DNA from 3 places in the Neobacillus sp. C211 genome. Region 2 is predicted to be linked to each of the others. Evidence: riboswitches for the same ligand, from Rfam matches in the RefSeq annotation. Region 2 holds a riboswitch; each other region holds the start of a gene.
The links. Region 2 has a riboswitch for glycine ahead of gcvT (glycine cleavage system aminomethyltransferase GcvT). Riboswitches for the same ligand answer to the same signal wherever they lie in the genome.

Region 1 (11,210 bases), on a different contig from region 2:
TAGGTAATATGGCAGCATTTATTACTGGCTGGACCTACTGGTTTTGCTGGATTTCAATTGCAATGGCCGATTTAACAGCAGTTGGTCTCTATACTCAGTTTTGGTTTCCAAGTGTACCACAATGGATGCCAGGATTAATTGCACTAGTCGTTTTGCTAATTATGAACCTTGCAACCGTAAAGCTTTTTGGCGAAATGGAATTCTGGTTCGCATTAATTAAAGTTATTGCGATTCTTGCATTAATTGTTGTCGGAATTTTCATGATTATTAAGGGATTTTCCACAAATTCAGGAGCATCCAGTTTCACAAATCTATGGAGCCACGGCGGCATGTTCCCAAATGGCATAAATGGCTTTATCCTCTCATTCCAGATGGTGGTGTTTGCGTTTGTTGGCATTGAACTTGTAGGACTTACTGCTGGTGAAACAGAAGACCCGGAAAAAGTTATCCCAAAAGCAATCAATAATATTCCTATTCGGGTATTAATTTTCTACATTGGCGCCCTTATTGTCATTATGAGTATTTATCCTTGGAACGCCATCAATCCAGCAAAAAGCCCATTCGTTCAAGTATTCGTGGCGGTTGGTATCGCTGCAGCTGCTGGTATCGTCAATTTTGTCGTTCTAACATCTGCAGCATCGGCATGTAACAGCGCCATTTTCAGTACAAGCCGGATGGTATACTCACTTGCCAGAGATAAAAATGCACCTGTACCATTTGCAAAACTTACGTCACGTCAGGTACCTTCCAATGCATTGTTCTTTTCCACTGTTGTTATTTTAATTGCCGTTGTTTTGAACTATGTAATGCCAGAAGGAGTATTTACGTTGATTACAAGTATTTCAACAGTATGTTTCATCTTTATTTGGGGTATTACTGTCGTCAGTCATTTGAAATACCGCAAAACCAGACCAGATCTAGCGAAAGCGAACAAATTTAAATTACCGCTTTATCCATTTTCCAATTACTTAATCCTTGCCTTCCTTGCGTTCGTGCTTGTCGTCCTTGCACTTGCGGAAGACACTCGTGTTGCCTTGTTCGTAACACCTGTCTGGTTTATCATGCTGATTGCAATTTATAAGATGTTGATAAAGAAGGCGGATTATGCGGATCAGGAGAATCAACAACAAGTAGCAGAAAATTAAGTTGCAACCCAAGAAAATAACTTTTATTAATAAATAATGTTTCCGCTTTCAAAAAAGCTTGACTTAGATTCCATTTACTATTATTCTGAAAATAATAAAAATAAATAAGCGGAAGATGGTTGTGGGAGAGTGCAAGTTTACACGCCACCGAAGGAGCAAGTTCCAAAAAGACCCTTGGAACAAATCTCTCAGGTAGATGGAACCACAATTGGACGCAACTCTGGAGAGCGCAGATAAAGTATTTGCCACCAAAGGGGAAGGTTCTTAATCGAACTTAAACTCTCAGGTAAAAGGACAGAGAAGGGTAGAAGTAAGCCATGTGCTACCCTTTTCTGTCCTTTTTTGCGTGCAAAAAAGTATGGTTTCGCTTCAGATTCTATCTTGGAATAAACAGATAAAATCCGAGGTTAAACACTGATAGAGGTAGCTAATACAACGAATCAAGGGGGAAACGGTTTGAGTTTACAACAAAATGATTCAACTATTTTTGAAGCAATTAGGAAAGAGCAGCATCGTCAGCATCAAACATTGGAGTTGATCGCATCTGAAAACTTCGTAAGCCAAGATGTTTTAGAAGCAATGGGAAGTGTGATGACGAACAAATATGCAGAAGGCTATCCAGGGAAGCGTTACTATGGCGGATGTGAATTTGTCGATGTGGCAGAACAAATAGCGATTGACCGCCTAACACAGCTGTTTGGTGCTAAATATGCCAATGTTCAGCCTCACTCAGGTGCACAAGCAAATTTTGCTGTATTTTTCGCACTGCTTCAACCTGGTGATAAAGTGATGGGGATGAACCTCTCTCATGGCGGGCACTTAACGCACGGAAGTCCTGTTAGTGTTTCAGGAAAATGGTTTGAGGTAGTGTCCTATGGTGTGAGAGAAGATACTCAATTGATTGATTATGATGAACTGGAAGCGATCGCGAATAAAGAAAAACCGAAATTGATCATTGCAGGTACAAGTGCTTACACTAGAACGATTGATTTTGCACGGTTTAGACAAATTGCTGATCAAGTTGGCGCAAAATTCATGGTAGATATGGCGCATATTGCGGGACTTGTTGCAGCTGGTCTTCATCCATCGCCGGTTCCATACGCAGATGTTGTAACGAGCACTACGCATAAAACGTTGAGAGGACCGCGTGGCGGCATAATTTTAACAAATGATGAAGATATGATAAAAGCCATTAATAAATCGGTGTTCCCAGGGATTCAAGGCGGCCCGCTAATGCATATTATTGCAGCTAAGGCGGTTGCATTCAATGAAGCATTGCAGCCAAGCTTTAAGGAATATGCAAAACAAATCATTCTAAATGCCGACACACTAGGCAAAACATTAAAAAATGAAGGTGCAGCCCTTGTTTCTGGTGGAACGGATAATCATATCGTCCTTTTAGATTTACGTCCGTGGAATTTAACTGGAAAAGAAGCAGAAAAATTATTAGAAGAAGCGGGCATTACTGTAAATAAAAATACGATTCCATTTGATCCAGAAAAGCCGTTTGTTACGAGCGGTATTCGCATGGGAACAGCGGCTTTAACGACACGGGGTATGAAACAGGATGATATGGTGAAAATCGGGCAAGTTATCGCAGCTGTTTTGAAGAGCAAAGGGGACAAAGTCGTTCTTGAGAAAGCAAAAGAAACAACCAAAGCAATTTGTGGAGTCTATCCGTTATTTCAACAGGCAGTCACAGTATAAGAAAGGGGTATGAGGATGGAATTTCAGAGTTGTTTTGACATTATTGGCCCGATTATGGTGGGACCGTCGAGTTCTCATACAGCAGGTGTCGTATCTATCGGGAAATTTATTTATGAACTGTTAGGAGATTGTCCACAAGAGGTCAAGATTGTATTTTATGATTCCTTTGCTGAAACTTATCAAGGACATGGAACAGATAAAGCACTTCTTGGCGGATTGCTTGGGATGGATACCGATGATACACGCATTAAACATTCATTGGAGTGGGCAAAAGAGGCTGGCATGCAGTACCATTTCGAATTTGAAGATATCTGTGACTACTATGACCACCCAAATACAACAATCGTGACAGTGAAACTCGAAGATCGTGTTGTAAAGGTTGGCGGTGCATCACTTGGTGGAGGCTTATCAAAAATCTTTATGATTAACGAGAAGATGGTAGATATTCGTTTAAGTGCAGGCGATGACTTTACAGTCCTTGCTAGTTCTTATCAACCAAGAGGGAAAGTACTTATGGAGGCAATTTAATGAAGATACAGTCCATGAAAGAGCTGATTGAAGCTTGTGAAAGAGAACAAAAAACCATTGGTGAAATCATGTTGATGATGGAAACAGAAAAATCAGGAAGAGACCAAGAAACCATAATAAGCATGATGGAAGAGCGATTGATCAAAATGAAAGAAGCCGTTGATAGCGGTATAAAAGATGCCTCAACCGCACCGAGTGGAATTTCTGGCGGGGATGCCGTGAAAATGTATGATTACGTACATCAAGGTAAATCTCTGTCGGGTAGTTATGTAAGCAATGCAATGAGCTTTTCATTGGCAACTTCTGAAAGCAATGCACGGATGGGGGTTATTGTAGCCACGCCAACTGCTGGGGCAGCCGGTATTTTGCCTGGTGTATTGTTTTCGCTTCATAAAAATGATGGCACACCCTATAAAGATTTAGTCATGGGGTTGTTCACAGCAAGTATGCTCGGGTTTGTCATTGCAAATCGTTCATTCATTTCTGGGGCAGCTGGAGGCTGCCAAGCAGAGGTAGGGTCTGCAACAGCCATGGCCGCAGGAACAATCGTTGAGTTAAAAGGGGGCACGCCACAGCAAGCAGTGAATGCGACGGCCATTGCCATGAAGTCACTCTTGGGTTTAGTTTGTGATCCAGTCGCAGGTCTTGTTGAGGTGCCTTGCATAAAGCGAAATGTGATTGGAACCTCTATCGCATTTTCAGCGGCTGATATGTCTCTTGCTGGGATTGAAAGTCGCATTCCGTGTGATGAAGTAATTGAAGCGATGTATAGGGTTGGAAAAGATATGCCTCGGACACTTCGGGAAACAGCGCTTGGAGGTTTAGCAACGACAGAAACAGGTAAACAGGTGAAGGAACGACTATTTTGTAGGAAATCATAAGTAGGGGGTCTATCAATGGGGACAGAAATAGCATTAAAGCAAACACCACTTTTTGGAATTTATGGAAACTCAGGTGCGAAGGTCATTGATTTTGGAGGCTGGGCATTGCCAGTACAATTTTCCAGCATTTTAGATGAGCATGAGGTTGTTCGAACAAAAGCAGGTCTTTTTGATGTCTCACATATGGGTGAAGTGCTTGTTGAAGGCAAAGATGCAGAGAGTTATATTAACTACCTTGTTACTAACGATGTAACAAAGCTTAGTATCGATCAAGCACAATATACAGCAATGTGCTATCCAGACGGCGGAACAGTCGATGATTTATTAGTGTACAAATTAGCAGATGAAAAATATTTACTCGTCATTAATGCCTCAAACATTGAGAAAGATTATGAATGGATGAAGCAGCATGTAAAAGGAGATGTGACGCTCCAAAATATTTCGAATGACATTGCACAGCTTGCCATCCAAGGTCCAAAGGCTGAAGGCATTTTACAAAAGTTAACGGAAGCAGATCTATCAGAAATTGGCCCATTTAAATTTGCTCAACATGTCAACCTGGACGGGATTACAGATGTGCTCGTATCTCGGACAGGTTATACAGGAGAAGATGGTTTTGAGCTTTATTTAGATGCTGCACAAGTCGAAGCACTTTGGGTAAAGCTTTTAGAAGTAGGAAGTGATGATGGCTTAAAACCATGTGGCCTCGGTGCACGTGACACGCTTCGTTTAGAAGCACGTCTTGCACTCTATGGTCAAGAGCTATTAAGTGATATTAGTCCCCTTGAAGCTGGAATCGGCTTTGCCGTAAAAACGAAAAAAGAAAGTGATTTTATCGGTAAATCCGCACTTTCAGCACAAAAAGAAGCCGGATTAAAAAGAAAATTAGTAGGAATTGAGGTAACAGGCCGGGGGATTCCACGCCACGGTTATCAAGTAGTTTCAGAAGGTGGAGAGGCAATTGGTGTTGTTACATCAGGAACCCAATCACCATCTTTAAAGAAAAGCATAGGCCTTGCACTAATATCCGCAGAACATGCAGAAGTGGGAACACCATTAAAAGTGGTCATCCGTAATAAGCAGATTGAGGCGGTTGTTGTTAAAACACCGTTCTATAAAAAGGGTTAATAGAGTGATAGAGTTCTCTGGTTAACTTGCATAAAGATGATCGGAAGGCCGACTGTACGTAAACTTACTTGAAATCAAGACCTGAATGATCAAACTTGAATTTACAATCGGAAGGAAGAGAAACAATGACTAAAGCGACAGCAACTTTACTATATAGCAAAGAACATGAGTGGGTATTACAATTAGACGGAAATCGAGTACGTATTGGAATCTCTGATTTTGCACAAAAGCAATTAGGAGATATTGTCTTTGTTGAAACCTTAGAAGTGGATGATGAAGTAAAAGCGAATGAATCAATGGGGACCATCGAATCAGTAAAAGCAGTTTCTGACCTATACTCTCCTGTATCAGGTACGGTTGTTACTGTAAACGAAGAGTTAGGAGATGCTCCGGAGACGATTAACGAACATCCATTTGAAGCAGGTTGGTTAGTGGAAGTGGAAATGTCCAATCCTGAAGAATTGGAATCACTTTTAAATGAAGATGCGTACCAAGCATTTATTAATGAAGGAGAGGAATAAAATGACTTCCACTTATCGATACCTCCCTGATACGAAACAAGATCAAGAGGAAATGCTCGCTTTTTTAAATATTTCTTCGATAGATGAGTTATTTGAAGATATTCCAGCTGAAATTCAACTAAACGGTGAGCTGCCTATTCCAGCGGCAGTGCCTGAGCCGCTTCTTTTGAAAAAAATGAATCAACTGGCTTCCAAAAATAAAAATGCTAATCATTACCCAACCTTTCTTGGTGCAGGAACTTATGATCACTATATTCCAAGTGTGGTCAATCATATGATTTCACGGTCCGAATTTTACACAGCCTATACACCATACCAACCGGAAATCAGCCAAGGTGAATTACAGGCGATTTTTGAATTCCAAACCATGGTTTGTGAACTGACGGGAATGGATGTGGCCAATTCTTCGATGTACGATGGTTTTACATCTCTTGCGGAAGCTGCATCACTTGCTGTTGCATCAACACGACGTTCCAAAGTACTTGTGTCAAAGGCAGTTCATCCTGAATCACGTGCCATTTTAAATACGGTAGCAGATGGCCAAGGTTATATAGTTGAAGACGTCAATCTTACTGATGATGAGACAAGCTTAGTGAAGCTGCAAGGACAAATTGATAAAAACACTGCTGCTGTTATTGTTCAATACCCAAACTTTTTCGGTTCCATTGAGGATCTAGCAGAAATTAAGAATATCGCGGATACAAAAGGAGCGATTTTAATTGTAAGCGCCAATCCATTGGCACTGGCACTCTTGCAGGCTCCTGGTAAACTTGGAGCAGACATTGTGATTGGGGATATGCAGCCATTAGGAATCCCGATGTCCTTCGGCGGCCCACATTGCGGTTATTTTACGGTAAGTAAGAAATTCATGCGAAAAATCCCAGGACGAATTGTCGGGCAAACGAAAGATGAAAAAGGACAACGCGGATTTGTATTAACCCTGCAAGCACGCGAACAACATATTCGCCGTGATAAAGCATCATCCAATATTTGTTCAAACCAAGCATTAAATGCACTTGCTTCTGCGGTTTGCATGAGTGCACTTGGAAAGCAAGGAATTCGTCATATGGCCCAATTAAACTTTGAAAAAGCCGATTACATGGCAAAATCTCTAAATAAAAAAGGCTTTACCATTATGAATAAAGCGCCATTCTTTAATGAATTTGTTGTTAAGCTTCCTCGTCCGGTAAAGGAAGTCAATGCCAAACTTCTTGAGGCAGGTATCATCGGTGGGTTTGATTTAGGAACGGATTACGGTTTAGAAAATCAAATGCTGCTAGCAGTAACAGAGCAGAGGACAAAAGAAGAGATTGACCAATTTATCGAGGTATTGGAGGCAGTTGTAAATGGTTGAATATAATGACCTAATTTTTGAAATCAGTCGTCAAGGACGTGTTGGATCAAGCCTTCCGGAAAGTGACGTTGATACTGTTGATCTAAATGATAAACTTCCCAAGCATTTGATTCGTGACCTGCCAGCAGAACTCCCGGAAGTATCAGAGTTGCAGCTTGTTCGCCATTACACAGCGCTTTCGAATAAAAACCATGGGATTGATAATGGCTTCTATCCACTTGGTTCTTGTACGATGAAGTACAATCCGAAAATTAATGAAGATGTAGCACGTTTGGAAGGGTTTAGCCGCATTCATCCATACCAGCCAATAGAAACAGTACAAGGCGCACTAGAGGTCTTATATGAATTACAGGAAGAGTTAGCTGTCATCACAGGAATGGATGCAGTGACTTTACAGCCTTCAGCAGGAGCTCAAGGTGAATGGACAGGGTTAATGATGGTCAAAGCCTACCATAAGCAAAAAGGAGAGGTAAGAACGAAAGTCCTTGTACCAGACTCTGCACACGGAACAAACCCTGCAAGTGCATCGGTTGCCGGTTTTGAAACGATAACGATTCCATCCAATGAGCATGGGTTAGTCGATTTAGAAGAATTAAAGAAGCATGTAAATGATAATACAGCAGCACTGATGCTAACAAATCCAAATACTCTCGGCCTGTTTGAAAAAGAAATTGTAGAAATCGCCAAGGTTGTTCACGAAGCAGGCGGCTTATTATACTATGATGGAGCTAATGCGAATGCCATCTTAGGGAAATCTACTCCGGGTCAAATGGGCTTTGACATCGTGCACTTAAATCTTCATAAAACATTTACTACACCTCATGGGGGCGGCGGCCCAGGTGCAGGTCCAGTCGGTGTGAAAGAGAAACTGATTCCGTTTTTACCAGTACCGCGTGTTGAGAAAGTGAATGAGGTATATGTGCTAGATTCTAACCAACCGTTATCTATCGGTCGAGTTAAGGGATACTATGGAAACTTCGGTATTCTATTACGTGCGTACACCTATATTCGCACAATGGGACCTGAAGGGTTACGTCAAGTGTCGGAAAGTGCAGTACTACATGCGAATTATCTGCGCAAAAAACTCGAGCCGTATTTTGAAGCACCGTATTCACAAATTTGTAAGCATGAATTTGTGTTATCTGGATCAAGACAGAAAAAACTTGGTGTAAGAACACTTGATATGGCCAAACGGCTGCTTGATTTTGGCTACCATCCACCTACCATCTACTTCCCGCTAAATGTGGAGGAATGTTTGATGATTGAACCGACAGAAACAGAGTCAAAAGAAACACTAGATGCTTTTGCAGATGTCATGATTCAAATTGCAAAAGAAGTGGAAGAAAATCCAGGTGTCGTATTAGACGCACCACATACTACGGTTATTGGCCGCTTGGATGAAGTACAGGCAGCTAGAACACCAATCTTACGTTATACAAAAGAAGAAGCAGTAAAAAGAGAAACCGTAATGTCTTAAACGAATTAGTAAACATGAACCACTGAGAATGAAGATAAAGAGAAAATAAATTTTCTCACTATGTCATTCTTGGTGGTTTAAAATAAACCGAAAACTTCATGACTGTTCATAGGAGTGGAAGAGATGTCAATTGATCATGTTCGCAAACCAGAATGGCTAAAAATAAAATTAAATACGAATGAAGAGTATACTGGCTTAAAAAAAATGATGCGTGAAAAAAAGCTACATACGGTCTGCGAAGAAGCGAAATGTCCAAACATTCATGAATGCTGGGCGGAACGCAAAACCGCAACCTTTATGATTTTAGGAAGTATATGCACCCGTGCATGCCGTTTCTGTGCGGTTCAAACAGGGCTTCCGACAGAGTTGGATTGGGATGAGCCAGAGCGTGTTGCAGAGTCAGTGGAAAAAATGAGACTAAAGCATGTAGTGATTACCGCTGTTGCTCGTGATGATTTAAAAGATGGTGGAGCTGGGGTTTTTGCAGAAACAGTACGGGCAGTAAGACGCCGCAATCCATTTTGCAGCATTGAAGTTCTCCCGTCCGATATGAAGGGTGAATATGACAACTTAAAAACATTAATGGATGCCAGGCCAGACATTTTAAATCACAATATTGAGACAGTGAAACGTTTATCACCTAGAATTCGTTCACGGGCAACTTACGAACGTTCCCTTGAGTTTTTGAGCCGAGCAAAAGAAATGAATGCTACTATTCCAACAAAATCAAGCATTATGATTGGTCTAGGAGAGACAAAAGAAGAAATTATAGAAACAATGGACGATCTTCGTGCAAACAATGTAGATATTATGACAATCGGTCAATATTTGCAGCCAACCAAACATCATCTTAAAGTCCAAAAATACTGGAGTCCACAAGAATTTGAAGATCTAAAGAACATTGCCATGTCAAAAGGCTTTAGTCACTGCGAAGCAGGTCCGCTCGTACGCTCCTCTTATCATGCAGACGAACAGGTTAATGCAGCAAAAGCGAATGCGTAATCAATTAAAATAGGCGAATAAGGGGCGGGAAGTCCTATGATGATAAAAATGACAGAAGCAGCAATGAACAAGCTTAAGGAAATGTCGGTCAAAAGAGAGCAAACTCCTCGGATTGACGCCGAGGTCGCTGGCGGATGCGGGATGACTGTTAAGTTTTCAATTGTTTTTGATGGACCACGGCGAAATGATTTATGCATTGAGACGGATGGGATTCAGATTCGGTTGGATCGTTTTACAAAACGCTATTTAGATGAAGAAACACAAATTGATTATAGAGACGAACAAGGTTTTCTAGTTGGCGAAAGCTTTGCCTCTAGTGCATGTGCAATTGAATTCGATTAATTGGAAAATGGTTGATGTCTATTACTGAATGGAGCTAATAGCTATTTATGAAAATATTAAACCAAGTTTTCCTATAGATATAATTACATATTTTTATTAAAGGAGTCACGAAGATGACAAAAGAATATGATGTTGTTATTATCGGCGGTGGAACAGGCGGGTACGTTGCAGCCATTCGCGCCTCTCAATTAGGTTTAAAAGTGGCGGTCATTGAAAAAGGAAAATTAGGTGGAACATGCCTTCATGCTGGTTGTATCCCGAGTAAGGCCTTATTAAGAAGCGCAGAAGTGTACGCTCAAACAAAAAACGTAGGCAAGTATGGTGTTATTGCCTCAGAAGTTGGACTTGATTTCTCAAAAGTACAGGCTCGGAAAGAAGAAATTACGGCCCAGCTATTTAAAGGTGTCCAGCATTTAATGAAAAAAGGAAAGATCGATGTTTATGATGGGAAAGGTAGTATTTTGCAGTCAAAAGATGTTCTAGTGGAATTGAATAACCAAGAAGAGGAAATCATTTTAAGCCCCCGGAATATTTTGATTGCAACAGGCTCTCGTCCAAGAACACTCCATGGTCTTGAAGTAGATGAAAGGTATGTGATGACATCGGATGAAGCCTTGAAAATGGAGACGCTTCCAAAATCGATTATCATTGTTGGCGGCGGAGTGATTGGAATCGAATGGGCATCGATGCTCGTGGACTTCGGATTACAAGTAACCGTACTTGAATATGCCGACCGTATATTACCAACAGAAGATCAAGATGTATCAAAGGAAATCCAGCGTTTAATGAAGAAAAAAGGTGTGAAAATCGTCACTAGTGCAAAGGTGCTGCCTGAGACACTTGAAAAAGGTGAGGGTGTTTCGATTAAAGCAGAGCATAAAGGAAAAGAAACGCCATTTTCTGCTGATAAGCTTTTAGTTTCCGTAGGGCGATTACCAAATACGGAAGGCATTGGGCTTGAAAAAACTACCATTGATCTGGATCGAGATTTTATTAAAACAAATGAGTTTTATCAAACGAATGAACCAAACATATACGCTATAGGTGATGTGATTGGCGGCCTTCAGCTTGCCCATGTTGCCTCACATGAAGGAATCATCGCGATTGAGCATATGGCAGGAGAAA
Region 2 (11,210 bases):
CAAGAAGAAATTTATAATAAATATGGTTCTGTTAACCTTGTCGGTTGATTTCCGCTCCAATCAACATAGTGGCAAAATCAACGATGGGCATTAACATAGCCAAAAATAAAAAAGAACATCGCCCTTGCTCGATGTTCTTGGTCACTAAACTATATTGAAACCGCCTAACTTTTCACTATAATCGTTTTGCTCCAATGTATCTTGGTTTCCAATAACTATTGCTTGTATAAGCGATTGAAACTCCTTTTGAAGATGCAGCCTGAATCATTTTTCCGCCACCAATGTAAATCGCAACGTGAGTAGGTCTGCTTGCCTTATTCGGTGCAAAGAACATCAAGTCTCCTGTTTGTAAAGAACTAACACGATATCCTTGCTTGTAGTACATATCAGCTGCCGTCCGTGGCAATACTTTTCCAGCCTTACCGTAAGAATACTTAACCAAACCAGAGCAGTCGAAACCTTTAGGTGTTAATCCACCCCATCTATATGGAACGCCAAGATTTGATTTTGCTACTGAGATTGCTTTTGTATGGTAATAGGCAGCTTCCGCTTTATCACCCATAGCGGTAAACAATGAACTTAGAATAATTGTCATAGCCATGGTTGCAATGATTTTTTTCAACATATTGTTTAATCCCCTTGTGTGCTTCGTTACTCATAATATACAAAAAAAGAGTAACATGGTCGTAACAGGTAGATTACAGTTATATTACAAATTCCGACTTCGTTCTACTTCAATTAGCAAAATATGCTATATATGATGCAGTATAATGTAACTTTCAGGGACGGATATTGACTTTGATAACACAAAAAAAGGGGGATTTTCTCCCCCTCTAAAAATACGTATTATAAACCACATTTTAATTGAGCGCCGCAGTTTGCACAGGTATTACAACCACCCATTTCTTTTACTTTTCCAGTCCGGCAGACTGGGCAAGTGTTACCGACTTCAGAGCCGATCGTTACACTTGTTGAGCGGAGTTCACTGATTGTATCAACAAGGACAACATGCTGCTTCGGTTTTTCATTAAAAATTGATAATTGTTCATTGGTGTTTTCTTCAGCTTTTAGTGTAAGTACCTGAGAATCACGGGAACCATCAACATAAACAGTTCCACCTTTTGCCCCGCCGCGGTACAAACGCTGATAAACTTTTTCGACCTGCTCTACACTATAACCTTTTGGTGCGTTGACGGTTTTACTGATAGAACTATCTATCCAGCGCTGGATGACACATTGAACATCCGCATGGGCTTCAGTTGAAAGCTCCATTGATGTAACAAACCAGTGCGGAAGATTGTTTTCATCTGCTTCTGGGTGCTGATCCAAGTATTCTTTCACAATATCCGCTTTTACTTCGATAAATTTACCGAGGCGTCCGCTACGGAAATAAGAGAATGAGAAATAAGGCTCAAGTCCGGTGGAAACTCCAACCATGGTTCCTGTGGATCCAGTAGGTGCCACAGTTAGTAAATGGGAATTTCTAATTCCGTTTTCTAAAATAGATTGGCGGACATCTTCAGGCATTTTTTTCATAAACCCTGTATTTATGAAGGCCTGTCTTAATCGATTGGTTTCTGATGTTGTTTCACCAGTTAAGAATGGGAAACTTCCCTTCTCTTTTGCCAATTCAATTGATGTTCTGTATGCAGTAGTTGCAATTATTTCAAATACTTGATCAACGAGTTCGTTTCCTTCTGGTGATCCATACTTCGTTTCACAATATATCAGCATGTCATGTAAGCCCATGACTCCAAGCCCTACACGTCGTTCACCAAGCGCCTGTTTTTTATTTTCTTCCAGGAAGTACGGGGTTGCGTTGATGACATTATCCTGCATCCGTACGCCCACAGCTACTGTTTTCTTAAGCTTTTCAAAATCAACAGTTTTTGTGTCCTTATCAGCCATCTCAGCGAGATTGACAGCTGCAAGATTACAGACGGAAAATGGTGCGAGAGGCTGCTCTCCACACGGATTTGTTGCAACAACTTGTTGTCCATATGCTTTTGCATTCGTCATGTCGTTTGCGTTATCGATAAAAAATATTCCCGGTTCAGCTGAGTAGGTCGCGCAAATATTGATTAGGTTCCAAAGTTCTTTTGCTTTGAACCTTTTGTACACTCGTACTTTATGCCCTTGTTTTTCCCACTCGCGAACGTCACCAACTTTATGCCATTCTTGGTTGTAAATCTCCATTTCCTCTTGATCATATTGTTCAACGTACGGGAAGCGGAGTTCATAGTCACTATCGGTTTCTACAGCATCCATAAATTCCTTTGTTAAACAGACAGAGATGTTCGCACCTGTAAGGAATTCTGAATTGTGGACAGTGTAATTACCGCCAGTTAATAATTTCTCTTCTGCATCTGCGATGATGTTTTCATCAAATCCACCGAACCCAGGAATGTTTTTATAATTTACAATTCCCTGGAACATTGCAGTTTCCCTTAAAGTAAGAGGGGTGAACTTTAGCTTGTCTTTAGCAAGTTTTTTAATCGTTTCATCATTTGTATTTTCAATCAAGAATCGTAAAATTCTAGGATTTTGCATCTTAGAAATAATAAATTCAATAATGTCTGGATGCCAGTCGGCCAACATGATCATCTGAGCTCCGCGTCTTGATCCGCCTTGCTCAACCAAATGAGTCAATTTCGCAATATCATCCAGCCATGAAACCGATCCAGATGATTTACCATTTACGCCTCTAGCCAGTGTATTTCTCGGTCTCAGCGTCGAGCCATTTGTTCCAACACCGCCGCCTCGGCTCATAATCTCCATTACCTGCTTACGATGATCAGAGATACCTTCACGAGAGTCAGGAACAAACGGCATTACATAGCAATTAAAGTATGTTACATCAGTATCTGCCCCAGCTCCGTAAAGAACGCGTCCTGCAGGAATGAAGTTCATGTTAACAAGTTCTTGATAAAACCTCTCAGTCCATTCTCTTCGCTTCTCTTCCGTCTTTTCAACAGAAGCAAGACCAGTAGCATTACGCTTCGCAATTTGCTCATAGAAGAGCTCTAAAGGCTTCTCAATTACATCTAAGGATCTGACTATCACACCCGTACTAGCTTCCTCAGGATCATCGAGTACTCCCCTGAATTCCTCATCGACTAAAACTTTCGCTTTTTTCTTTTCCCAGTCTATTTCCATAATGTAACCAAGACCACGAGCTGGAAATTTCGGATCTTCTTTAATAGTTAAAACAACAAAGTCGCCGTTTGTAAGAGTAATTTTTGCAGTATCTTTAAAGGTATAGCGGTCCAACATGACCAAACGAGAAACACCCTTGTGAGTTATTTTCATATCTGGGGTAACTGGATGCACCTGGGGGAATAATTGAATATCCTCATTCAACCTTTCAAAATCAATATTCATTGTTTGTCTAAAAACTACAGACATTAGAACAACTCCTTCTTAAATAAAAATCCACCTATTGTCCTAAATCTAGCAGGTTTACGCTATATCTAGTTGGTTTGTATTTTTAGGTTATCATAGCCCACCTGAATAAATCAACTAAATATCAATATATAGTACCGAAAATATTTTCGACACCACTATATATTGTATGTCGAGCAAACTATAATTATTTTGTCAAACTTAAAAAATAATAGAATTAAAAGTAATCAATAGCTTTTAATAGATTTTCGTCAGAAAACAGGAAAATTCAACAAATTTCGCAGTTTGCTTCTTTACATTAATCGTTATGGCAACAAAAAAAGACGGCGAATTCGCCGTATCTAATTATCTTTTATAATTCCATTCATCACTTTCATATCGATCTTTTGCAATCTTTTCAACATAAGCTAGTTCTTCCTCGGTTAATTGATAAGTTTCAAGCTCAATATTTAGACCCTCAGCAAAGCCTTTATAAAAAGCTTCCTTTGCTTCCTCAAGTGAAATCCTTCTTGGACTAATGTTGTTGATAGCAACCGCTTTATCCTTAAATGCTTTTCTCATACGTTCCTTAACTCTCTCACTTGGATATTTAAATAAACTAAATAGCTTATCTTCATCTAAATCTAACAGAATGGAGCCGTGCTGTAGAATTACACCCTTTTGTCTCGTTTGTGCACTGCCGGCAACCTTCCTGCCTTCCACCACAAGCTCATACCAGCTTGGAGCATCAAAGCATACTGCAGAGCGAGGGTTTTTCAATGCATCCCGTTCTTCTGCTGTTTTTGGGACAGCAAAATATGCCTCAAGTCCTAAATGGTGAAAACCTTTTAAAATTCCTTCAGAAATTACTCGGTATGCCTCTGTAACAGAATTAGGCATTTCTGGATGTTCTTCAGAAACGATGACACTATAGGTAAGTTCATGCTCGTGCAGAACGCCACGTCCTCCTGTAGGTCTTCTTACGAAACCTAATTGGTGAGCCTTAACTGCTTCCATATCAATTTCTTTCTCTACCTTTTGAAAATATCCTACTGATAGCGTTGCCGGATCCCAGCCATAGAAACGAATCACTGGAGGAAATTTCCCTTCACTATGCCAATCAAGTAACGCTTCATCTAAAGCCATATTAAAAGATGGTGAACTATTTCCAGTATCAATAAAACGCCAAACTTCTTTTTTCATTCTAAAACCTCATTTTTTTATAATTATATCGTAATTAAGTCTACCAAAATCTGATATAGATTCAAAATAAGATGTTTCTGCTATAATTATTTAGGCAATATCAAAAGATTTTTTTGCATTCATCTTTATCTTTATCGGATTGACTTATATAATAAATACTAGTGCAGGAAAGCTTGAAAGGGGCAAAAAGAAATTGAGTTCACTTTATCCATTATTAATCATCATTGTAGCAGTTATCATTTATTCCGTTTTTACATTTTTCTATCAGAAAAGAATTGTTAAAACGGTAACAGAAGAAGATTTCCGTGCGGGGTACAGAAAGGCACAACTAATAGATGTTCGTGAAGCAAACGAATTCGAAGGCGGCCATATTTTAGGAGCACGTAATATCCCAATGTCGCAAATGAAAATGCGTATGAAAGAAATCCGTTCTGATATGCCAGTATATTTGTATTGCCAGAGTGGAATGCGCAGTGCACGTGCAGCCCAATTCTTACACCGAAAAGGCTATCGAGACCTTACTCAGCTACAAGGCGGGTTCAAAAAATGGTCAGGTAAAGTAAAAACTAAGAAATAAGATATCATTAAAGGTTCCGGATTCGGAGCCTTTTTAAATTTCAAAAACTGCTACACAAGATAAAAGGTCAGATTATTTTTCGAATCTGACCTTTCCTTTTATTAAGCTTCTTGGTATTTCAAAATTGGTTTACGGGCTGCTTTTGTTTCGTCCATCCGGCCGACCACTGTTGTATGTGGTGCTTCTTGAACGATTTCTGGATTTTCTTCCACTTCTTTAGCAATTTGGATCATAATATCGATGAACGAATCCAGTGTCTCTTTTGATTCGGTCTCTGTCGGTTCGATCATAATACACTCTTCCACATTTAATGGGAAGTAAATGGTTGGTGGGTGGTAGCCAAAATCAAGCAGACGTTTCGCAATATCCAATGTACGAACGCCTAATTTTTTCTGACGTCTTCCACTGAGTACAAATTCATGCTTACAATGTCTATCAAATGGTAGATCATAATATTCAGCAAGCCTTCTCATCATGTAGTTCGCATTTAATACAGCGTACTCTGTTACCGCTTTTAAGCCATCTGGTCCCATCGAGCGAATGTATGTGTAAGCACGAACATTGATACCGAAGTTTCCGTAATATGGCTTCACACGGCCAATTGATTGCGGGCGGTCATAATCAAGGACATATTCTTCGCCTTGCTTTGTGATAATCGGTTTCGGTAAGAACGGGATAAGGTCTGCCTTCACCCCGACAGGACCGGAACCAGGGCCACCGCCGCCATGTGGGCCAGTGAATGTTTTATGAAGATTTAAGTGAACAACATCAAATCCCATATCTCCAGGTCTTGCTTTTGAAAGAACTGCATTTAAGTTTGCTCCATCATAATAAAGCTTACCACCGGCTTCATGGACAATTTCAGCCAATTCAAGAATGTTTTCTTCAAATAGTCCAAGCGTATTCGGGTTGGTTAACATTAATGCAGCAGTATCTTCACCAACAACCCTTCTTAAATCTTCAAGGTCGACAAGACCATGTTCATTTGATTTAACGGTAATTGTTTCTAGACCAGCAATCGTAGCGGAAGCTGGGTTCGTACCATGAGCAGAATCAGGGACGATTACTTTTGTACGGTTCATATCACCGTTAGCCTCATGATAAGCACGGATCATCATTAAACCTGTCCATTCCCCATGAGCCCCTGCCGCAGGTTGCAAGGTCACTTCATCCATACCTGTTATTTCGATTAAATGCTCCTGCAAATCGTATAAAAGTTCAAGAGCACCTTGAACAGAGCTTTCATCTTGCAGCGGATGTACATGTGCAAATCCGTTAAAACGCGCTACATTTTCGTTGATTTTCGGATTATATTTCATCGTACACGAGCCTAGTGGATAGAATCCTGAATCGACGCCATGATTTCTCCTCGAAAGGGCAGTGTAGTGGCGCATAATATCAAGCTCCGAAACTTCAGGAAGTTCAGGCTCTTCTGTACGAAGGTAACCATCAGGAAGGAGACCGCTGAGATCTAGTTCCGGTACATCCATTTCCGGCAGGCTGTAGCCGATGCGTCCTGGTGTGCTAAGTTCAAAAATGAGTGCCTGGTCTTGATTATGCATGGAAATCCCCCAATTCTTTCACTAGAGTATCAATTTCTTCCTTCGATCTTTGTTCTGTTACAGCAATCAGCATATGGTTAGCCAGTTCTGAATAATCACGCCCTAGATCATAGCCCCCGATTATTCCTTTTTGTAAAAGGTTTTGATTGATTTCTTTTACAGGCTTAGTTAATTTCACAACGAATTCATTGAAGGAATGGCCATCATAACCAACTTCAAAGCCAGCTTCCTTGAAAGCATTTTTCGCATAATGAGCTTTTTGCAAGTTGGCCGCAGCCATTTCCCTGACACCCTTTTTACCAAGTGCGGTCATCGCTACAGATGCAGCGAGGGCATTTAATGCCTGATTGGAGCAAATATTTGATGTAGCCTTATCACGTCGGATATGCTGTTCACGTGCTTGCAGTGTTAAGACAAAACCACGGCGCCCTTGGTCATCCGTTGTCTGTCCAACAAGACGGCCTGGAACTTTCCGCATTAACTTAGTAGTGACAGCAAAATATCCGCAGTGCGGTCCGCCAAAGGCAGTTGGGATCCCAAACGGCTGCGCATCACCAATAACGATGTCGGCACCAAATTTACCTGGAGGTGTTAATACCCCAAGGGACAGTGGGTTACTTGAAACAACAAACATGGACTTATTTGCATGAATGATTTCCTCAAGCTCTTTTAACGGCTCGACTCGCCCAAAGAAGTTTGGATATTGGACGATAACGGCTGCAACATCTTCATTAACAAGTCCTTTTAATGCGTCTAGATCTGTTACACCATCTTTGACTGGTACTTCAATCACATTAAGGTACTGACCCTTTGCATAAGTTTTAAGAACATCACGTGATTCTGGATGTACAGCACTGGATACAACTATTGTTTTTCGTTTGGTATGGCCTGCACTAAGCATCGCTGCTTCAGCAAGTGCAGTTCCGCCATCATACATTGATGAGTTGGCAACATCCATTCCAGTTAACTCACAAATCATTGTTTGGAATTCAAAGATAGCTTGAAGTTCACCTTGTGAAATTTCTGGCTGATAAGGTGTATAAGCTGTGTAAAATTCTGATCTAGAAATAACATGGTCGACAATTACAGGCATGTAATGGTCATAAACACCTGCACCTATAAAAGATACGTTTCTTTTCAGGTCAGCGTTCCGACTAGCCATCTTAAAAAGTTCTTTCATTAAGTCCGTTTCAGACTTTGCCGCTTTTATATTGTACTCACCCTTAAATCTTACTTTCTCAGGGATATCGCTAAACAGTTCATCAATAGAGGAAACACCAATTGCCTCAAGCATAGTCTTCTTATCTTGTTCAGTCATAGGTAAATAGCGATGTTTCATAAACCTAACTCCCTTCTCTTATTTCTTTTCTTTTTTATAAAAAGGTGTTGGAACTACAGTAGCTTTTAAACGTTTGCCGCGAATTTCAACCTCAACTTCGGATTCAAGACCCGCAAATTCTGCATTGATTAGGGCAAGACCAATATTTCTCTTTAACGTGGGTGATTGCGTTCCAGTTGTAACCTCACCAATTAACTGATCACCTTTATAAACAGGGTAGCCATGACGTGGAATCCCACGATCAATCATTTCAATTCCAACCAATTTTCTTGTTAAGCCCTTTTCTTTTTGTTGGATCAACGCTTGTTTCCCGATAAAGTCATCTTCTTTGTTTAATTTCACAGCGAAGCCAATTCCAGCTTCAAGTGGTGAAATTTCTGGAGATAGTTCTTGACCATAAAGCGCTAAAACTGCTTCAAAGCGAAGTGTGTCGCGTGAACCTAATCCACAGGGGATTACTCCATCTTCTTTACCTGCAGTTAAAATGTCTCTCCAAAGGTCAACAACATCTTCTGCATCGCAATATACTTCAAAGCCATCTTCACCAGTATAACCAGTTCTTGATACAAGTGCCTTTTTCCCATTTAGGATTACATCTTGTTGGAATTTGAAAAAGCCAATTTGGCTTAAATCATTATCTCCCGCAAGCTTTTGCAATACTTTTTCCGCAAGTGGTCCCTGAATAGCCAGCTGTGCTGTTTTTTCCGATAAATTTTCTAAAGAGACATCACCAGATAAATGGTCTTCAAGCCATTTGTAATCTTTTTCAATATTTGATGCGTTTACTACTAAAAGGTAATGATTGTCTTCAATCTTATATACAAGCAGGTCATCAACAGTACCGCCATTTTCATAACACATGGCGGTGTACTGGGCACCTCCATTCTTTACTTTTGAAATGTCATTAGTCATCATTTTTTGTAAAAATGCTAAGCTATTAGTGCCTTTTACTTCTACTTCACCCATATGGGAAACATCAAATAATCCTGCACTAGAGCGAACAGCTTCATGCTCTTCTTTAATGCTAGAGAATTGGACCGGCAGTGCCCAGCCTCCAAAATCAATAGTTTTTCCACCCCATTCTTTATACACATCAAAAAGTGGAGTTCGTTTTAATTCAGACATCTTAATCCCCCTTCAATCTTTGGCGCAAAATTATTCATTAGATAATATAAAAAAGGACAGAGACCTCCTATGAAACGTAAGAAGGTCTCTGTCCTTGCACCTGAAAGTTTACCTAAAAAGGCTTTCCCCTTTGGTGGCTGCTTAAAGCTAGCAGCGCTCTCCAGAGCTGCGTCCTACAAGAGTTCTTTTGCCTGAGAGATTCACATTTCTGCTTGCTCCTTCGGCGCTACATAAGTAGTCTCTCCCCTTGTTATCATTCGCATTATAATATTATCTAAACTGGTCATACTAATTATACTTATAAAATAAATTACCTTATTAAAATATTTAAAACATTCAAAGCTATTATCATCCTACCATTAAAATAATACATTGAGCAATAACTTTATTAGAAAAGCAAAGAGCTGGAAATTGAACAAAAAGGAGTTGGAACCATGTCGATCGAAATTGAATTTGATTCCTCCTGGAAGGATGATTTTTTACATAGAATTGAAAACGATGGTCCATGGGGGAATTGGGAACTTTTTAAACTAGCAATTGGAGTTGAAAAACATCTCGTCATTCCAGATTTCATGGGTTTATTAGCACCTAGCCATTTACCCAATCTAACCCCACTTCCTCACCAGCTTGAAACAGCAAAACAAGTAATTGAAAACATGAATGGGAAAGCCATCCTTGCCGATGAAGTAGGACTCGGAAAAACGATTGAGGCCGGGCTCATTCTAAAAGAATATATGATTCGTGGATTGGTGAAAAAGGTATTGATTCTTGTCCCTGCATCACTAGTTACTCAATGGTCGATGGAGTTGAATAGCAAATTTTTCATTCCAGCCATTTCACAAAGGAAAAGCTATGTATGGGAACAGTGTGATGTTGTCGTTTCGTCAATTGATACGGCCAAACGAAATCCTCATCGAGACATCATTTTCAAGCAGGACTATGACCTTATTATCATTGATGAAGCCCATAAACTTAAAAATAACAAAACAAAAAATTACGAATTTGTCCAAAATCTGAAAAAGAAATTTTGTTTACTATTGACGGCAACGCCCATTCAAAACCGTATCGAGGAAATTTTTAATCTGGTTTCATTATTAAAACCAGGACATTTAGGCAGCGAAACGACATTCTTTGAAAAATACAAACGAGATGCACGTTCATTAAATGATGATGAGCATTTAAAAGAATTAGTAAACAAGGTTATGATTCGGAACCGGCGGGCAGATACAGGCATTGAGTGGACGAAAAGGCATGTGGAAACCATTCCGATTGAATGCACTCAAGAGGAGAAAGATCTTTATGAGTCAATTACGGAATTAAAGAATGAGGGGAATTGGGCACAGGCAAGTTCATTCTCTGTAATGACATTACAGCGTGAGGCATGCAGCAGTAGAGAAGCAGTTTTTTATACATTAAAAAATATGCTGCAAAAAAAGGAAAATCCAACCCCAGCTTTCGAAGAACAAATTCAGTATTTAATAACAAAAGTCGAAGCTGTCCAGAAGAATTCAAAAGCAGAAAAAGCGCTAGAATTAATTCAAAAAGTAAATGATAAAGTAATTATTTTTACAGAATACCGAGCAACACAAATGTACCTCCAATGGTATTTAAAACAACATGGAATTTCATCTGTCCCTTTTCGGGGCGGCTTCAAGCGTGGAAAAAAGGACTGGATGAGAGAATTATTCCAAAAGCACGCTCAAGTCCTTATTGCAACTGAAGCAGGCGGTGAAGGAATTAACCTTCAATTTTGTAATCATATAATTAACTTTGATTTGCCATGGAATCCAATGAGGCTCGAACAACGAATTGGTCGTATCCATCGTCTGGGCCAGGAAAAGGATGTCATGATTTATAATTTTGCGATAAAAAATACTGTCGAAGAACATATTTTGAAGCTTCTTTATGAGAAAATACATTTATTTGAAAAAGTAATTGGTGAACTTGACGATATATTAACAAAGTTGGAATTTGGAAATATAGAAGACCATTTAATCGATATTTTTGGACAATCCTCCTCCGA
Region 3 (11,210 bases), on a different contig from region 2:
AGCTTGATCCGTGTTCACGATCTTCCTTCTTTCCTTGCATTTATTATTTATACTATAGGAGTAAATATATAAAGTGAATGGATAAAAAAGACTATAATAGAAGTCCACTAGAGAATAGAATTTGAGTGAGCAAGGACACTTTCAGTACCAATTTCCTAGTTGTTTTTTGGAGATGTTTATTCTAATAAAAGGACGTAATTGATTCATACAAACAGCCATTCGTAGCAATGAGACCGTTCAAATAATTAAACGGTCTTCATTCTATTTTTCGTTATCAGTTGTTAAATCCCAGGAAATAGGAGTTTCCATAATCCTCTTTACTTCTTTACAATCATTTGTTTTTCCAAGCGCCCACATAAGCTTAGAAACAATAGCTTCGGTGTTCATATCACCTGATAGTGTGACATTATATTGTGCTGCCTTCCTTCCAACCTCATAGAGATAAAGGTCTTCCCCTTCCTCTAAGCATTGAGTAGTAATGATAACGGTTATACCAGCCTCAGTTAATTCTTTAATCTTAGGTAATAAGTTACGGTCCTCAAATGGAAGTCCCCCATTACCAAAACTTTCAATAATGACGCCTCGATAGCAAGTTTTCACAAAGTCAAATACTTCAGGCTTCGTCCCTGGAAACAATTTTAAAACAAATACATCAGGAGAAATACATGTATCTACACTTAATTCTTGATGCATCTTCTCCGGTTTGAAATAGTAATTAACATTGTCCCCAGTTATATATGCAACATAAGGATGGTTAATACTTTCAAAAGCGTCATAACTTTTCGTTCTAATTTTGACTGCACGGGTTCCAATTATAACTCGTCCATCAAAGACAACAAAAACCCCACCAATATCTTCACAAGCAAATCGAATCGAATCAGCAACATTTTTTACGGCATCGGTTCGACTAAAGCTAATTGGAACTTGGGATCCAGTTACCACAACAGGTTTTTGTAACCCCTGCAGCATATAGGATAATCCTGAGGAAGTATAAGCTAGTGTATCAGTGCCATGAGTAATGACAAATCCATCATACATAGTGTAATTATCGGCTATTGCATTTGCCATCATAACCCAATGTTCTGGTTGCATATTTGTACTATCTCTATTCATAAGAATTTTGCACGTTACCTCTATAGATTCAGATACATTCAGGCAATATCGGAGTAATTCATCAGGAGACATTCCAGGAACTAGACCTTCATTGCCCTCCACCGATGCGATTGTTCCCCCTGTTGCAAGTAATAATATTTTTTTCATCCTTATCCCCCGCTTTACTTTTATTTCTGCCCGTACGCGTTTTGCGAATGAATATAACTGATTATAAAGCTATTATGATAATAAAATCAATCATTGTTTTCATATCGCGTATATATTTCTTTTTAATCGATTTTTTCTATGATATAATCAAGCAAACAAACATGGGGGAAGGGAACGAGAGTGTTAAAACGATTAGTAAACCTTAGAAAACTTAAAAAGTGGTCAATGCAGGAAACAGCCGATCAGCTGGGCATTGCCAAAAGTACCTATGCAGGCTATGAATCAGGGTATAGAGAGCCTTCTTTACATGCTTTATCTCAAATGGCCGAACTATTTGATACATCAGTTGATTTTCTCTTAAATCGGGTCGACGAAGAAAAAATACAGGTTGAATTAAACAGCATTTTACAGTCGGGTAACAGTTTAATTTATCTCGATGATATACCATTAACTGAAGAGGAACTTTGTGATTTTATTGCATTTGCCAGGACAAAACGTCAAGTCAAACAAACAATGGTTTAAACATCTTCTAAATATAACAATATGACAAACTATTAATGGTCGCGGTTAACTATATAATTTAATAAATGCTTCAGAAAAGTGATATTGCGTGGCATCTCTTGCAACGCTTCCATCGCTAGACAGTACTGTTCCCACATCTCTTTTCTAGCACCATCCTGACCTAGGATTGACACAAAAGTAGAGCTGTTGTTTTCAGCATCTTTGCCAATCGGTTTTCCGAGTAAGATCTGATCTCCTTCCACATCAAGCAAGTCATCTTTTATCTGAAACGCAATACCAGCATGTTGGGCGAATTTTTTCAAAGCATCCATTTCGTACTCCTTTGCATGAGCAAGGATTGCAGGCATGATCAGGGAAGCTTCAAATGCTATTCCGGTTTTATAAAAACACATCAAATTCAATTGTTCCAGTGTCAATTGTTTCCCTTTAGAATCCAAATCCATCGCCTGTCCCTTACACATAACCGCTGTCATTTGAGCTGAGTATTGGATCAAGTTAAGCACCGCTTTCGAATCGAATTGGTCAAGAGAGGCTTGTTCCTCAATAGCCTTTTGGGTAAGAAACAGTCCAGTTAATTCTGCGATGGCAATGTTATAAACCGAGTGTAGCGCTGGACGGCCCCGACGGGTTAAAGAATTATCCTGTGATGGCAAATCATCGAAGATTAAGGATGCGGTATGCATATATTCCAATGATTTCAGTAGTGGCACGATTGCAGATTGATTAAGTCCAAATTCGTTAACGCCCATGACCCAGGTCATTATTGGTCTCAATCGCTTCCCGTCACCTTCCAGACTGTAATTGGCAGCATCAATTATTTGCTCAACTTCTTCGATTTTAGGGATTTTTAAGATGTGGTTGATCTCCTTACGAACAGTTTCAACAATGTCTAAAAACCCTTCCCGCTCTTTCCGTTCATTTTTCAGAGTGGTAATCATATGGTCACGAAGTAGTTTATCAAAGAAATCGACATCATCAGCTTTCCGAACCATATTTTGAATCACACGATTAAATTTTGGATTTCCTGAAAAAAATAGTTTCATAACTTCGTTGTATTTTTCAGTTCCCATTCGTTCTTTAAATCGCTTCAGGCCGTTTATTGCACGATCGAGAATCACCTCACAGGCCTTGCTATCTGAGTGATACACCTTATGGATCAAATTGGAGATGACCGTCCAGTATAATTCAAAGGGATTGATAAGATCGATTCGCTTATCATGATATTTCAGATAATAGGTATAGGGGGTTACCCTGCCCTCCTTCAAGTCTTCATACATATCTGCAAAATCATCCGCAAGCTGGTTGTATATGCCATAAAAGAATGTTCGGGTGTCAAAGCCTTCATCCTCCGGAGCACTAATAACTGAGCGGACAATCAATCGGGAAGAAGAGGATTTTAAAATGACCGGAATGTATAACTCTTCATTCGTATAATTTGCGTTGGATAGATCCTTTACACGGTCCACTTCCTGTGAATTGAAAAACACATAGGCCTGCTCGAAAAATTTTTTGCTGGTGTCTGGACGCAAATGAGATTTAATATACTCAAAGGCATCGCGGAGTTCTGAATGAATAAATCGGATCAGGTTTACGTTATTCCCCGTCCACTCACCCAATTCCGGCACAGTTCCTGTGATAAGGGTGGTACGAATTAAATCGGAATATTGTTTTTCCTCATTGGCAGATAAGACTTTGGCATCGAGAAGATCGTCAATAAATGGATAGGTCAAACCATAGCAATAGCCTAGCCTAATAGCATCATCAAGTTTCTGCCTTCTTTCTTCAGGCGATACCTCATCGCCCAACTCTTCCACCTCATGCATAATTACCCCAGCAATAATTTTAATGAGCTTTCGCTGAGCATTCTCAGCATCCATTCCCATTGGAATATTGGATGATACAGTCTTTAATTTGTTTAGTAACCAGATCATCGTGGACTCGATGCCTTCCTTCTGGGCGATTCGATACAACCCGGCCATGCTAAACGTCTCAGTTTTGACTCCGCTGTTTGTAGCAAAAGACTGTGTCAGGTTATTTTTTAAACTGTTAACTACACGCCGTATCCTGGTCTGTGTCTCAGCTGAGTCCAAGGCTTTGCCTAGGTCCCGCATGAAAATATAGGAAATACTGCGATCCAAGTAATTATCAAGTTTGCCGGTGTAATCGAGCCATTGGATATATTTGTTATACCCTTGAGTATTAGGTTTTCCTTTTCCACGTGAAAAAAAGGATAGGATTGAATGATGATGAATATGGTTGTGTTTCCAAGATTGAATATCTTTTGTTAGGACAGGAACAAAAGTCTTTTGCATGACCTGTTTATTAAGTGATTTAAAATAATGTGCAGCCTTCTGCTCAGCTAGCTGATAACATGCATCGGCATTTTTTATTAACTCCTCATCCATACTGTACATTACCTCTTCTTAAGGTTGTCTTATATATGTTTTGCAATATAATTCAAACCGAGATGATAAATCCAAGCGTTTTTCTTTAAAAACTATCAAAATATATTTATTTATAATCATAAAATAACATCTTTAGACTCAAAAAGTATAATATTTCCTTTCATATTATAATTCCGCGCATAGTAAATAATACCTTCATTAATCTTTTCTTTTTTAACTTGGCTGTTGATGTCCGCTCCAGGCGCTTCGCTTTCCGCTCCAATCAACTTGGCTATAAAAATCAACAATGACCTTTAACACAGCCATTTTAATTAATAAAAAAACACCTCAAATATAGAGGTGCTTTAAGCAATTTAACCTATTTTAAAGTTGTAGCCACTGTACTTTCAGGTGATGTTACCTTGTCATAAAAATCCACGAATTGATCGCGGTCAGCGCTATCACGGTAAGCCATGGCAACACGTGGATGTTCATTAAGAACACCTGAAATCATATAAGGAATGATATAGCCCCACTCCCACTTTTCACGCATTTCGAGCATGTGCTTCTCAATGACTCCAAGAACCGGCTTAATCTCATAGCTTGATTTTTGGATGTAGCTAACAAGAAGTTCTGTGTTACAGTTACCTGCTGCCCGACCCATGCCATATACAGACGAATCGAGATATGTAACCCCATTTCGCATCGCAGTTAATGTATTGGCAAAAGCTAACTGCATATTGTTATGTGTGTGAATTCCAAGCTGTTTGTTAGGGATCAACGCTTTGAACTTTTTCACTTGGTGCTCGATATCTACAGGGTCTAAGCTTCCAAAGGAATCAACGATATAGACCACATCTACAGGGCTTTCCTTCACCAATTCAAAAGCTTTAATCAGCTGTTGTTCAGGAACACTTGATAATGCCATAATGTTCAGTGACGTCTCATATCCCAAATCATGGAACATTTGGACAAGTTCTAAGCCTTTATCTACTTCACGGATATAGCACGCTACTCGAATCATATCTAAAACACTTTGTTCACGGGGTAGAATATCATTGGGATCTACACGGCCAATATCAACTAAAGCCGATAGCTTCGTGAACTTTTTGACAGGGATAATTTCTTTCAGGAAGTTATCGTCAAGAAATCGCCATGGATTGGGCTCAGTCGCTTTAAGAAGCTTTGGAGAATTTTTGTAGCCAATCTCCATGTATTCAACTCCAGCTTCACTTAGGCCGTTATACAAGTCTTGAACAAATTCGACACTGAAATCCCAATTGTTAACTAATCCTCCATCACGAATGGTACAGTCTAAAATTTTACTACGAGTTTCCATGATCGTCATTTCCCCCTGTTTATTCTGCTTTTCTCATTATTATTTCATACTTTTATGCATTTAAGTACTAAATTTTCTTATTGTGTTTATATCATGGTTTGTCAGAGGGTGTCAACCTATTTCCTGAAAATTCTTATAATCAAATAATAATAGTATATACAATATACCCTTCACTTTTGTTCCTGTATTTTGTGCAGGTATGGTTACTTTGTAGGTTCCGTATTTAATTCCTATTTGACGAAATGAAAAGGCATTGGCTTTATTAATACCAATGCCTTAGTTAAAAAAGGAGGTCTTAGGACCAATGATACAGTTTTCCCTGCCTGCTAAATGATTGACTGAGATCCTTTAATGTGTAAACTCTAGCCGTTAAGAGAAATAAATCATTGTAGTTATTATGGATGTATTCATCAATAATCTCGATTCCTTCTATAAATTGATCAACTAAATAATACGTGTACTTTTCATCCCAAGAAAACTTATTGATTCTTAAAAGTTCATCTGCTATTATTTGAAACTTAAACTCCTCAATTAGGAGTTTTATTTGAAACAATTTATCCGGATTATACCTAAAGCTGTTTTTATTTTCATGGCTTTTCTGAACATATTTTATAAAACCCTTGATATTTTCAGCCAACATATTCGCTTTTTGCATCTCGAATTTCAATTTGTCCTCTCCTCAACGTCTAATTTCCAACCCATCTTTAAGAAGAGTGTATGTTTGGGGACGTTATAATGACACCAACAATACTATTTATCACGAAAAAGAGACCTTAGAATTAAAGAATCAGGAAAAATTAGCGAACAATCTCCATAAAAAGAAGGCACAAATCCAATTTGGTTTGTAGCCTCAATTTAGTGTAGATTTTATTATTTTATGAAGAAGCTATAAGAGTCAATTCACACTGCTTTAGATAAAGTAATGATTTGATCTTGATTATCTTTTCTTTTTTTCAAACTAATAAGTTTACTTTTGCCTTCTTGGCCTCTCTAGCGCAGATATTCTATTATTTTTCCCTTTGTCCTTTTAAATGAATACACTATGAATAAAAGAATGAACCATAATGGTGTCATTAATAAAGCGACACGAGTTGATTCTGCAAATAGCATAATAATGAGAATAAATGCAAATAACGTGAGAACAAGATAATTAATAAATGGTGTAAACGGTGCTTTAAAAATCGACTTTTCATGTAAATCTGGGCGTGATTTCTTATATCGCAGATGACAAATTAAGATAATGCTCCAGACCCAAATAAAACAAATTGCACTGATCGTTGTCACGATCCCAAATGCTTGTCCTGGAATCAGCTTACTTAAAAGAGCTCCGACGGATAGAACAAGTGCAGATATAAATAATGCGTTACTCGGTACATGATTTTTATTTAATTTAGCAAAATTCGCTGGTCCCTGTTGATGATTACTTAAATTAAATAATATACGGCTCGTTGAAAACAATCCACTGTTACAGGCAGACGCAGCTGATGTTAAGACGACAAAATTAATAATTCCTGCAGCAATCGGAATACCAACTAAACTAAACGTTTTTACAAAAGGACTGTTTGCTGTATTCAGTTGCGTCCATGGATTGATGCATAAAAGGATAATAAGTGCTCCCACATAGAAAAACAGTATTCTTAAAGGTATTTTATTTATTGCAGATGGGATATTTTTTTGTGGATTGGATGTTTCGGCTGCTGATACACCTACTAATTCAACACCTACAAATGCAAATACAACCATTTGAAAAGAAAGTAAGAAACCTGATATTCCATTCGGGAAAAGACCACCATGGCTCCATAGATTTTTTACTGTAACCGTTCCTGAATCTGTTTGAAATCCAATAATTAACAAAATGACTCCTATGATGATTAAAGCAAGAATGGTGATCACTTTGATTAAAGCAAACCAAAACTCTAATTCCCCAAATAGCTTTACTGTTAATAAATTTAGTCCCAATAATAGAATTAAACAGACTATTGCAGGTACCCATTGTGGGATATCGAACCAATATTGCACATATACACCAACAGCAATAATATCAGCCATTGCTGTCATAATCCAACAAAACCAATACGTCCATCCAGTTACATAACCAGCCCAAGGTCCAATATAATCCTCGGCGAAGTCCGTAAATGATTGATAGCCCTTATTTGATAAAAGAAGCTCTCCTAATGCCCTCATTACAAAAAAACATGCGATTCCCACGATTAAGTAGGCAAAAATGATAGATGGACCTGCTAACTGAATGGCTTTTCCTGAACCTAGGAATAAACCTGTACCAATCGTACCTCCAATCGCAATCAGTTGTACGTGCCGATTTTTTAAATCTCGTTTTAATTCTTGTTGTGCCACTTCATTTGCCCCCTCATTAGTAATAATTTCCTTTGTTCACTTTGTGAAGATATGAACAAAGTGTTAAACTCCATGAAAAAAGAGATTGGAATTTCTCCAATCTCATCGGTCATAAGAATAACAAATAATATCCATTACTCTTTTGTCAGAATAACAAATAAAACTCGTACTCTTCTGTCCTTTTGCCTGAGATTGTGAACCCTTCGGCGCCGCAGATTTCCTGCGGTCTCTCCAGAAGCTGCTCCTGCTATAGTTTGATCCATAGCAATCATAGCTTGCTTAGTATGTAATTTATGTTGAAGAACAAATGGTTCAAAATCCCCAGCTAAAAAAAGTTATGCATTTTTACATCTTATCTCACAAACTAAATTATTGTTAAATAATTTCTAATTTTAGTAGTATTCAATCACTTTGTCAATAATTAATTTCAGAGAATCTAGATTAATGGAGAAACAAAAAATGAACCCACTGCAAAAGATTGGGTTCATTTTTATCGCAATCGTTGGTTCTGCATCTTTAATCTCCTAGTACCAAAAAATATTGAATATGATTTGCTGAGATGGGCGTAATCGCCATAACACGATATCCGATACTCAGTAATTGCGACAAAGTTTCTGCGCAATTTTGACGTGGAGGCTCAAACGGAGCATGGAAACTTTTATAAAGATTTATTAATTGATTATTGTTTGTACAGTGAAGCAAGATCACATGTCTACCAGTCCATGCTTGACCGATCATTGGTTGTGGTTGTGTTTCCCTTTTATTTCTCATTGAATTATTCCTTAAGTCGAGGTTTAGCAGGATCACATTTGGGTGAGTCAAGATTTGCCGATTCTGCTAATTTCATAAGATAATAACATTCTTCACGATACATATGATCCGCCATTAGGGGGGCGAATGTTCCTAATGCTTGCTTACTTAGTCTGAGTTCTTCTATTTCATGTAGAAAATTTTGAAATAATTTTATTTCTAACTGGCTGTCTGAATTCATTTTTGATAAAGCAGGGAACGAAGTCAGATTAGTTCTTAAATATCCTGCTAGTTCAACTGATTTCAAGTAAAAATCTTCAAAACTCTTCCTAAATGTATTACTTTTCTCAATGAGTTTCTTTTCAACACTATCTAAATTAGAGGAAATTGCCTCTGAATGACCTGCAGCATCTAATAACCATAAAAGATGATGATGTAGTTCATGGTAAACAGGAGGGGCTTCCCCTGCTTTTAGGTGTATTAAAATTCTTAAGTATTCCTCTAATTCATTGACCATATGATTAATAAAGGTTGGCGAAAGGTGAATTTTTATTTTCCCTATCAGATGTTTACTTAATAAGTCCAATTTAAATTTACGTAATCTTATAACCTCTGTTTCAGCTTCAATTGTTAATGGCACTAAATCTGAGGAATTTGCACGCTCCAGAAGTTTGTCAAAAACTCGGATAAAAGATGATGCCTTCTCAATTTCCTCTTTTTGAACAGGTGCAAGAGCTTCGAAAATAAACCTCGAATGATCACCTAATATCTGGAGCCAAAAACGGTGTTCAAATTTTGCTGTTCTTTCAAGGACATCATTCATGTTTATTCCTCCTAGAAAAAAATACCCACACTATTTTGATGTTTATTCTTTTCAATTGGTTCTTATGAACAAAGAAGGAAAATTCACTAAAAAATAAGTCTTGCTGCCATTTTTGTGAAGATGTTTCGTAATCTCTTCTTTCGTCGATTCATTTTCCCTTCGCCTCCGATGGCTTTATTGAATTATTTACAATTACGCACATTCATAGGTGGACTCCACAAATAACACTCCACCAACATTTACTTTAGTATGTGTTGTGAACGGTAGAAACCTGGGGTTGTTCCAATATTTTTCTTGAATACTTGATTAAAGTATTTTTGATTTTCGTAGCCTACTTGTTTACAAATTTCTGATACTTTTAAATTTGAGCTTCTTAGTAATTTCTTGGCATTATTCAATCTAACATTTGTAATATATTCAAAGATGGTGTTACCAACTGCCTTAGAAAACAAACTGCACAGGTACGCAGGGTTCTTATGGAACAACTTACCTAAGTCATCTAAAACGATGGGTTCCTTATAATTAGTATTTATGAAACTTTTTAAGTCGAAGATTAGTTTTTCATTATAGGACACGTGGTTCTCCTTTAAAAATTCAGTTGATTGATCAATAAATTGTTCAAGCCAATCTCTGATTTCTTCCAAAGACTGTAATAGATTTAACTCTTCGTATAATAAATATCTTTCGCCACCACTTTTATTTACTTCATATTCACTTTCAATATATTCCAAAAAATGATTAACTATTTTAAAACATACATATTTTGATTTTTCCGGGGACAGGTTACTCTTTTTACAATCGAGAAAAACTTTGGCCATGAAAAGATTCATTCTGCTAAGAAGATTTGGGTTTTTTTCATTAAAAAATTGATTAATTTCTTCGATAATACTGTTTCCAAATGAATGATTAAAAGTTTCTAATTCTTTATAATATGTTATTAACTGGTTTGAAAAAATCCCATTTTTCAATGCTTCTGTTGCCTCACTGTATGCTTTCTTTATTTCCGAAATATTTTCATATACATTGCTGATTCCAACAATCGGTTTTAATTTGATATCATGAAAAATCAATGACACAAGATCATGAACCAAGTCATTCCTAATCTCTAAACTGGAATTGGAAAACATGATTACAATTTGACTATCAATCGTATAAATGAAACTCTCAATTCCCCTGTTTTCCAATAGATTTTTCATACAACCTAATGGGACCTGAAGTTTTTCAGTCTCTTTTGAATCATCCCATGTAAACCCTTTCAATCCGATGTTTAAAAAAGAAAAACGATTTAATTTTTGGTCTATTTCAGGGTCAACAAATCTATGTCCTAAGATGTAATCAAGAACACGCTTTTCTTCTAATGCAATTTGATATTCATTAATCCGTTCAGTTGTTTGTTTTTCATTTTTTATTTTTTCAAGTTTTAAAATGGCTTTTTTAATAGAACAAACAATTTCATCCACCTCAATTGGTTTGACCAGATAGTCAATTGCCTCGAGTTGAATGGCCCTTTTGGCGTAATCAAATTTTGAATACCCACTAATTATGATAAAAACAGTTTCTAGATTAAGATTCTTTGTTTCTTTTATTAAATCCAATCCATTCATTTTTGGAATTCTTATATCGGCTAAAACAATGTCAGGCTTTTTGTTAATAATTTCTTTAAAGGCTTCTTCTCCGTCAGAGGCCGATCCTACAATTTCAATGTGATGTTCCTTCCAGTCAGTTGCAGATTTCAAGCCTTCAATTACAATTTTTTCATCATCAACAATTAAAAGTT

Region 1: linked by a shared signal. The riboswitch ahead of glyA (serine hydroxymethyltransferase) and the one ahead of gcvT (glycine cleavage system aminomethyltransferase GcvT) in region 2 are both predicted to bind glycine.
Region 3: linked by a shared signal. The riboswitch ahead of ACSU6B_RS06455 (amino acid permease) and the one ahead of gcvT (glycine cleavage system aminomethyltransferase GcvT) in region 2 are both predicted to bind glycine.

Annotation. Positions count from the first base shown of each region.
Region 1 covers NZ_JBPXRO010000011.1:150,231-161,440, forward strand. Annotated here, with positions in the region: gene ACSU6B_RS12705 (amino acid permease) at 1-1,145, shown strand, start outside; glycine riboswitch at 1,258-1,360, shown strand; gene glyA (serine hydroxymethyltransferase) at 1,602-2,852, shown strand; gene ACSU6B_RS12715 (serine dehydratase beta chain) at 2,868-3,380, shown strand; gene sdaAA (L-serine ammonia-lyase, iron-sulfur-dependent, subunit alpha) at 3,380-4,261, shown strand; gene gcvT (glycine cleavage system aminomethyltransferase GcvT) at 4,277-5,389, shown strand; gene gcvH (glycine cleavage system protein GcvH) at 5,515-5,910, shown strand; gene gcvPA (aminomethyl-transferring glycine dehydrogenase subunit GcvPA) at 5,912-7,264, shown strand; gene gcvPB (aminomethyl-transferring glycine dehydrogenase subunit GcvPB) at 7,257-8,741, shown strand; gene lipA (lipoyl synthase) at 8,865-9,743, shown strand; gene ACSU6B_RS12750 (iron-sulfur cluster biosynthesis family protein) at 9,780-10,085, shown strand; gene lpdA (dihydrolipoyl dehydrogenase) at 10,199-11,210, shown strand, end outside.
Region 2 covers NZ_JBPXRO010000044.1:854-12,063, reverse strand. Annotated here, with positions in the region: gene ACSU6B_RS26525 (C40 family peptidase) at 176-625, opposite strand; gene ACSU6B_RS26520 (vitamin B12-dependent ribonucleotide reductase) at 847-3,405, opposite strand; gene ACSU6B_RS26515 (lipoate--protein ligase family protein) at 3,748-4,584, opposite strand; gene ACSU6B_RS26510 (rhodanese-like domain-containing protein) at 4,778-5,161, shown strand; gene gcvPB (aminomethyl-transferring glycine dehydrogenase subunit GcvPB) at 5,263-6,723, opposite strand; gene gcvPA (aminomethyl-transferring glycine dehydrogenase subunit GcvPA) at 6,716-8,062, opposite strand; gene gcvT (glycine cleavage system aminomethyltransferase GcvT) at 8,081-9,187, opposite strand; glycine riboswitch at 9,274-9,353, opposite strand; glycine riboswitch at 9,357-9,444, opposite strand; gene ACSU6B_RS26490 (DEAD/DEAH box helicase) at 9,622-11,210, shown strand, end outside.
Region 3 covers NZ_JBPXRO010000004.1:276,404-287,613, reverse strand. Annotated here, with positions in the region: gene ACSU6B_RS06485 (hypothetical protein) at 1-18, opposite strand, end outside; gene ACSU6B_RS06480 (asparaginase) at 262-1,260, opposite strand; gene ACSU6B_RS06475 (helix-turn-helix domain-containing protein) at 1,441-1,782, shown strand; gene ACSU6B_RS06470 (polyprenyl synthetase family protein) at 1,815-4,196, opposite strand; gene ACSU6B_RS06465 (aldolase catalytic domain-containing protein) at 4,546-5,505, opposite strand; gene ACSU6B_RS06460 (hypothetical protein) at 5,801-6,172, opposite strand; gene ACSU6B_RS06455 (amino acid permease) at 6,496-7,860, opposite strand; glycine riboswitch at 8,025-8,105, opposite strand; gene ACSU6B_RS06450 (DUF2935 domain-containing protein) at 8,636-9,433, opposite strand; gene ACSU6B_RS06445 (response regulator) at 9,673-11,210, opposite strand, start outside.